Linked DNA regions of Bremerella sp. P1. The main gene of each other region encodes a partner of the protein of the gene in region 2 in a complex. Links are inferred from orthologs where the notes say so. Each region holds a gene or a part of one and is shown on either strand. Other genes may lie near its edges.

Region 1 (3,267 bases), 2.1 Mb from region 2 along the record:
TCCGGCCAGAGCCTTATTCCTGGGGCTTGAAAGCTGCCAAGCGTCTGGAAGATAACGAAGCAATTCGCTGGGCCTGCATTGGGATTCTCTCACAGGAATGGCCGAAGGAGCATCTTGATATCCGTCAGGAAGCTTTCAATACGGCCAAGGCACAACTTCAGCAGTTGCTTGCCAACAAGAAGAATGATGTCGCTGAGAAGTTCAGCGAAAACATCCGAGAAGCACTGGTTCGCGATGCGATCGTGAAAGTGACCTGGTCGGGTGAATCCGATCTCGACTTGATCGTGGAAGAGCCTAGCGGCAGCGTCTGTTCGCAGCACAATCCGCGAACCATCTCGGGTGGTATCTTCCTCGGGGACGCCGTCTCGTCGCTGGCTGATGCTGGTACGGATGGTGCCTACGAAGTCTATGTTGTCCCCAAGGGTTTCAAGGGTGACTACAAGATGCTGGTTCGTAAGATTTGGGGCGATGTGACTGCTGGTAAGATCACCGTGGACGTGTTCACCAACTACGGTACGGAAGACCAACGCCACGAGCGTCAACAACTGGAGCTTGGCAAGGATGGTGCCCTCGTGACGTTCACGGTGCCGGAAGGCCGTCGTAAGGAGAGCCTGTCCGAGCAACAAGTCCAGGTCGCTGTGGAAACCCAAGCGGCAATGACTCGTGAGCTGGTCGCAGCCAAGCTGAACAATGCTGCCGAAGGTTCAACCGCATCCGAAGAATATGTTGCTGATGTGAACGACGGATCGAACGATTTCGTTCGCCGCGTCCGTAATTCGGTTGGTTATCGCCCGGTGATCACGACGCTTCCCGAAGGTACGAACTTCTCGGCATTCGCCGTGGTTTCGGCCGACCGTCGTTACGTGCGATTCAACGGTACGCCGTTGTTCTCGTCGATCGGTGAAGTGATCTCGTATACGTTCCAGGGTACGAACACCGGTGCGATGGGGAATACGGGCGGCAATACGGGCAACATCTTCTAAAGAAATGCCCTACGGGTTCGGGGTAACGTGCCCGAACCTTTTGGTTGCTCTTCGTCAAAACGGTGAAGTCGACCGTCGACTAATTAGTTACGAATCAAGCCGGGTATCGCGTCGAGTGAGAGATCATCGACCTGCCCGGCTTTTATTTTTTCTATCGCGATCGCGCCCAGGACGGCGTTATCCGTGCACAGGTGCATCGGCGCGATTAGCAGCTCTCCGCCGGCTGCCGAGACTTCTTCTTCCAGGGCAGCTCGGAATCGCTTATTGGCAGCCACGCCTCCGCCGACACAGATCCGCTGAATTCCCGTCGACTTCATTGCCTGCATCGTCTTCCCCACCAGGCAATCGACGACCGCCTGTTCGAAGCTGGCGGCAATATCGGCCTTACGTTGTTCGCCGATCTCCAACGATTTGAAGTCAACCGCTCCGGGGCCAGCAATTTCGTAGCGTACTGCCGTCTTTAGCCCACTGAAGCTGAAGTCGAGTCTGGACGAATCCTTGAGAAACGGGCGGGGAAATGCGTAGGCGTTGGGGTCACCGTTCAAAGCGCACTTGGAAAGGGAGGGTCCACCTGGGTAAGGTAAACCAAGCATGGAAGCGACCTTGTCGAACGATTCGCCTGCAGCGTCGTCGATGGTGCCGCCAAGGGGCTGGAAGTCGAACGGACTCTTGCAGTGGTAGATCGTCGAGTGACCACCACTAATGATCAGCCCGATGCAGGGAAAAATTGGCTTTTGGAAAGCAACCTGGCAAGCATAGATATGCCCCTGCAGGTGGTTAATGCCGATCAGCGGCTTGCCCAGTAGCCAAGCCAAGGTTTTAGCCGCGGTAACGCCTACGAGAAGCGAGCCTGCGAGCCCTGGCATGTTGGCGACGGCAATGGCATCGATATCCGTCAGCTCGATATCGGCTTTCCGAATTGCCTCGTCAATGACGGGCAAGCATCGTTCCAGATGGGCCCTGGCGGCGATCTCCGGAACGACACCGGCAAACCTCTGATGAAGCTCATCCTGCGAAGCTACGACCGAGGACAGGACCTGTAGATCGTCGGTGATAACGGCTGCGGCAGTCTCGTCGCAGGTCGATTCAATCGTCAGAATTTTCATCGCTTGGGCGTGCGGTTCAGGAAGAAGAAATCGCCGCCTTCAGGTGTTCGAGCCCTTTGCTTAACACCGGGTCGATTTCAGAAAGTTCCGGTTGTGGGGCAGGCGGGTGTGGAATGATCGTATCCTGATCTCGCAGTCGACGGTAGGTATGGTAGGCCACTTTCTGTTCTCGGCTCATCTTCACGTCCATGCCATCGTCGGGGGAAACGCCCCACTTGTCGCTTTCGGTATCCCCTTCAAAGCGGTGGATCTTCTCGCCGCTGGGGCGCTGGTATCCAGCAGTTGTAAGCTTTAAGGCGCTCTTGCCTTCCTCTAGCTCGATGATGTTCTGAACGCTGCCCTTGCCCCAACTGCGTTCGCCGATAATCGTTGCTCGATCGTGGTCTTGTAGGCAGGCCGAGAGTATCTCGCTGGCACTAGCGCTGTAGTGGTCGATCAGAACGACCATGGGGAAGTCAGGCAGTGTCCCGTCCTTCTCAGCGGTCCAGACCCGTTTCGGTGAATTACGTCCTTCGGTGCTGACGATCTTGCCTTCGTCGATAAACATGTCGCAGATCTCAACCGCAGAAGTGAGAAGACCACCAGGATTCGATCGAAGATCAAGCACAAGCCCCTTCATGCCGTCGTCTAACAGTCGGGTGATTGCCTGATGCAAATCGTCGGCGGTGTGCCGGCTGAACGCCGAGACCCGCACGTACCCGATCTTGTCGGCGTGATCGAACATGAAGTCCCAGTTGCCGCCTTCCAGCCGTTCGTCACCCAGGACCGTTTCGATCTGGACCATTTCGCGGCGGACATTGACTTTTTCACTGCTGAAGGTGCTCGGGTGATAGACCGTCATCGTAACTTCGGTGCCGACCGGGCCTTTCAGCTTCTTGATGGCATCGTCAATTGAAAGACCCTTGGTCTCTTCCCCTTCAATGTGGGTGATGCGATCGCCGGCAATAATCCCGGCCTCGTAGGCCGGTGTACCAAACAGAGGACTGGTCACCACCAATTGCCCGTCCCGTGTTGAAATTTGAATGCCGATACCGCCGAATTCACTTTCCACGCCGGTCTTAAAGCGTTCGAGATCTTCCGGGGCGATGTAATTGGAATAGGGGTCCAGCTTGGAGATCACTCCCCGGATGGCTGCCTCCATCAACTCTCGGCGATCTACGTCTTTGACGTAATTCCGA
Region 2 (3,313 bases):
AACCCATCGCAAGAAAGAGAAGCGGAAACGTGGCGGCATCAGCGTAGGTTCCGGCTACCAGTACGAACTGCATGCCGTGACCCAAACCGGTCGCAAGGTCGTGCTGATCAAACATGAAAAGTCGTCGGCAGTACCCCGGGCTGTCCGAGCCGTTTTAAACGCCCACATCGCCGGCCAGCTCTCGCAGCCTGCAAGATCCGCTACAACAACAGGGCCTGCTAGTCTCGATCAGGAAGCCGCGGAGCCGACACAAAAGATCGTGCTCATTTGTCCTCAGTGCGGCGCCCTGACTCCGCCACCACAGAAGATGACGTCTTCTCAGTGCACCTACTGCGAAGCGGAATTGGAGATTGACCAGGCGGTATGGAAGTCGGTGGGCCTGCATCCACCGCAGCGGCGCAATATCGACCATGTGCCGGTGACCCTGCTACTGCGTGAAGAAGGCCCGACGCTGACGATCACGGCCGACTGGAATCGGGCCGGCGCTTTACCTGTGGTTGTGGTGACGGCTGCGATCGTCGGTCTGGCAATGGCCGGGTGTGTGCTGATGCTCTGGCTCGAAGGCTGGTCGATCGCAGGCTTTATTCAGGGAGGAACGCTGTTCGGATTTCTGGCGTCTCTGCTGATCGGAGTTCCGGCAACCTGCTTGGGCTACCTGGCTTTATGCCAGCTGATCAACCGAACCCAAGTGACGGTCACTCCCGCATGGATTCGTGTCTCCAGTGGCCCGCTTCCGATGAGAAACACTCGGCAGCTTCCGGCCGAACAAATCAAGCAGATCAGTGTCCATCCTTCGGCCTACATCAACGCGCGGGGTAAGGCCCGCGGCAGCTACGATCTGGATGCGGTATCCGACTATGGAGCCACGCTACCTCTGCTGATCGACCAAACCGAGCTGAAGGGATTGAGGACGATTGAGCAACTAATCGAGCAGCGACTGGAAATTGCGGATAAGGTCGTTTCAGGAGAAGCTTAGGTGTGGAAACAGTTATGGTGGATGGAAATGCTCGGATAAACTAAGTGCCGAGTTAGCACAGCTGGATCTAGTCAAGATTCACGAGCAAAGTGCGAATCACAGAAGTCGCAAAGCCTTTTCCCTGAAAGTTCAAACGGATGTTCATCATGCATCGACTGCTTTCCCTCGTATTGCTGACCCCGTTGTTCGTTTACGCGGGTTGCAGCCAGTCGCCGGAGATACCGATTCCTCCTACCTCCGGCGACTTCGTCAAAAGCGAAGACGGTGTCGGGACGGCGAAGGTGTTTGGCATTGACTTCCAGGTTGCGGTGAGTGCCGGTGGCGCGAGCACGGAGGATGAGATTCATGCCGATTTCCTCGAGCCTGAAAAATCGGGTGCCTCGAAACGTTTCACTCTGGGTGACGAAGCCGTGATTCAACTCGATAGCATCAACGAATCGGAAGTTGAATTCGTCTATAACGATCAAGACTACGGCACACTCAAGGTGGGTGACCAGGTCGTGATTGATGCCGAAGGAAACGTGACGGTCAACGGCACCGAGCGAATGCCGGCCGCTGAGTAGTCGACCCAAGCTTTGGTTTACAAAGCGTCCTTCACCTGCAGTGGCACGTTTTCCAGATCTTCCCCCACGGACGAGATCGTGAACTGCCGGGCAGTCTCGCCCAACACTTCGATATCGATCCGCAGGTAGTCGTGCGGCAGGCAGTTCTCGACGCGGTCGGCCCATTCCAGCAGGGTGATGCCGTCGGAATCGAAATACTCTTCGGGCCCTAGTTCCAGAAACTCGTCATCGTCTTTGATGCGATAGACGTCGAAATGGTAGAGCGTCTTGCCGCCAAAGTAACGCTGCATGATGACGAACGTCGGGCTGATGACGTCTTCTGCCGGGATACCCAGGGCGTCGGCCATGGCTTTAACCAGCCGCGTCTTGCCGGCCCCGAGCGTGCCGTTCAGTGCGACGACGGTCCCTGGCGGGATGGCGTCGGCCAGAATGGTGCCGAGCTTCTTGGTGTCGTCTTCGCTGGTTGCTTCCCAGGTGATGCTGCTCATGGTGGGTATTGGGCTATTGGTGCGAGAAACCTTCCGGCTCCAGGGGCTGTCGCTGGCCTGACTCGTCCAGCAGGAACAGGTCGGTGCCTGATTGAATGGTTCCTATTTTTGTCACTGGGGTCGACTCCGTCCATTGGGCTTCCAGCCGTTCGATTTCCGCTTCCGGTACCGTGAACAAGAGCTCGAAATCTTCGCCGTCGTTCAGAGCATGCCACCACGCAGGCTTGCCGGTCGAGTGGTTCATCTGACGGGCCGCGTCGGAAATGGGAAGCGCACGGACGTCGATCTCGGCTCCTACACGGCTCCGTTGGCAGAGGCGTGGCAGGTCGATCGAGATGCCGTCGCTGATGTCCATGCCTGCGGTCAGACCGCAAATCTCGCGAAGCCGGATCGCTTCTCGCACACGAGGATGGAAGTCGATGTGGTCGCCCAGGATGCTGCCACCGAGGGTGCCTGTGACGTAGATCGCGTCCCCAGGCCGGGCTCCTTCGCGCAGCAGCGGCTTATCGAAGGGACATCGCCCTAGCACCGTCACGCTGACGGCCACTTTGCCGGGCCACGTGTTCGTATCGCCACCCAAAATTGGGCAGCCGTATGTTTCGCCTAGCTGAGCGGCTCCCTCGTAGATTCCTGTCGCCAGGTCGAGCGAGGCGTCACCTTGGGGCAGAAGCAGCGTGAGGAACGCTCCTACGGGCTCACAGGCCATGGCAGCGATGTCACTGAGGTTGATGGCCAGTGCTTTGCGACCAATCTGCTGCGGCGTGACATCCGCCAGGTGGAAGTCGGTCTCGTCGGAGATCAGATCGGTGCAGACGACCAGCTTTTGAGCGGCTTGCCACGATAGCACTGCCGCGTCGTCGCCGATGCCAATGCTATCGGGCGAGATGGATTGCTTCTGAGCGGCGAGATATTTGAGGAACGCTTGTTCCACGATCAAAGCCTTTCACAGGAACGTTTAGTTTGCCTGTGAATTATAAGAGAGCGATGCTGCGAGGGAGAGCCCCTCACCCTAACCCTCTCCCCTCAGGGGCGAGGGGACAAGATGCTCGCCCCACGCCTATCGTGGCGTGGGGAAAGGAATGTTGCAGCGAGCCAGTCTTATCGCTGCGTGACCTGCTGGGTGGCGGCCAGGCTGATGTCGCCGTACAGGGTGTCGCGTTCTCGCAGAATGTAGAAGCGAATCGCACCGCGTGTGGTCACCGACTTGTTCTTCAGAATGTAGTCGAGGTTCTCGTACGAGATCGTTTCCCAGTCGTGCATGCCGACCAGGATGTCACCGGTCTGGA

Evidence for each region.
Region 1: the proteins of tsaE (region 2) and tsaD are in contact, whole or in part, in a crystal structure (PDB 6N9A), measured with the Thermotoga maritima proteins. The link is inferred for Bremerella sp. P1 from one-to-one orthologs. Residues at the interface, in WP_004082108.1 of Thermotoga maritima: Leu37, Gly38, Lys46, Lys57, Val59, Lys60, Ser61, Thr63, Phe64, Thr65, Leu66, Met67, Val69, Pro71, Tyr82, Arg83, Leu84, Asp86, Asp88, Phe89, Asp93, Ile128, Asp130, Glu131, Arg134; in WP_004082750.1 of Thermotoga maritima: Cys10, Asp11, Arg49, His50, Leu82, Gly84, Gly135, Gly136, Glu154, Thr155, Leu156, Asp157, Asp158, Ser159, Glu162, Asp165, Lys166, Arg169, Leu170, Tyr175, Lys213, Thr214, Leu217, Tyr218, Gln221, Arg222, Asn324.

The regions. Positions count from the first base shown.
Region 1 is NZ_CP118164.1:4,788,626-4,791,892, forward strand. What follows is about bases 79-3,022. They hold tsaD (tRNA (adenosine(37)-N6)-threonylcarbamoyltransferase complex transferase subunit TsaD), read right to left. Parts: upstream 2,090-3,022; coding sequence 1,067-2,089; downstream 79-1,066. Other genes in these bases: PSR63_RS20095 (hypothetical protein), read left to right, coding at 79-983; PSR63_RS20105 (S41 family peptidase), read right to left, coding at 2,106-3,022. In the rest of the region: more of PSR63_RS20095, read left to right, coding at 1-78; more of PSR63_RS20105, read right to left, coding at 3,023-3,267.
Region 2 is NZ_CP118164.1:6,862,280-6,865,592, reverse strand. Bases 293-3,282 are described here. They hold tsaE (tRNA (adenosine(37)-N6)-threonylcarbamoyltransferase complex ATPase subunit type 1 TsaE), read right to left. Parts: upstream 2,028-3,282; coding sequence 1,557-2,027; downstream 293-1,556. Other genes in these bases: PSR63_RS27755 (trypsin-like peptidase domain-containing protein), read right to left, coding at 3,126-3,282; PSR63_RS27760 (thiamine-phosphate kinase), read right to left, coding at 2,041-2,958; PSR63_RS27770 (hypothetical protein), read left to right, coding at 1,123-1,539; PSR63_RS27775 (hypothetical protein), read left to right, coding at 293-976. In the rest of the region: more of PSR63_RS27775, read left to right, coding at 1-292; more of PSR63_RS27755, read right to left, coding at 3,283-3,313. UniProt on the Escherichia coli protein: Required for the formation of a threonylcarbamoyl group on adenosine at position 37 (t(6)A37) in tRNAs that read codons beginning with adenine.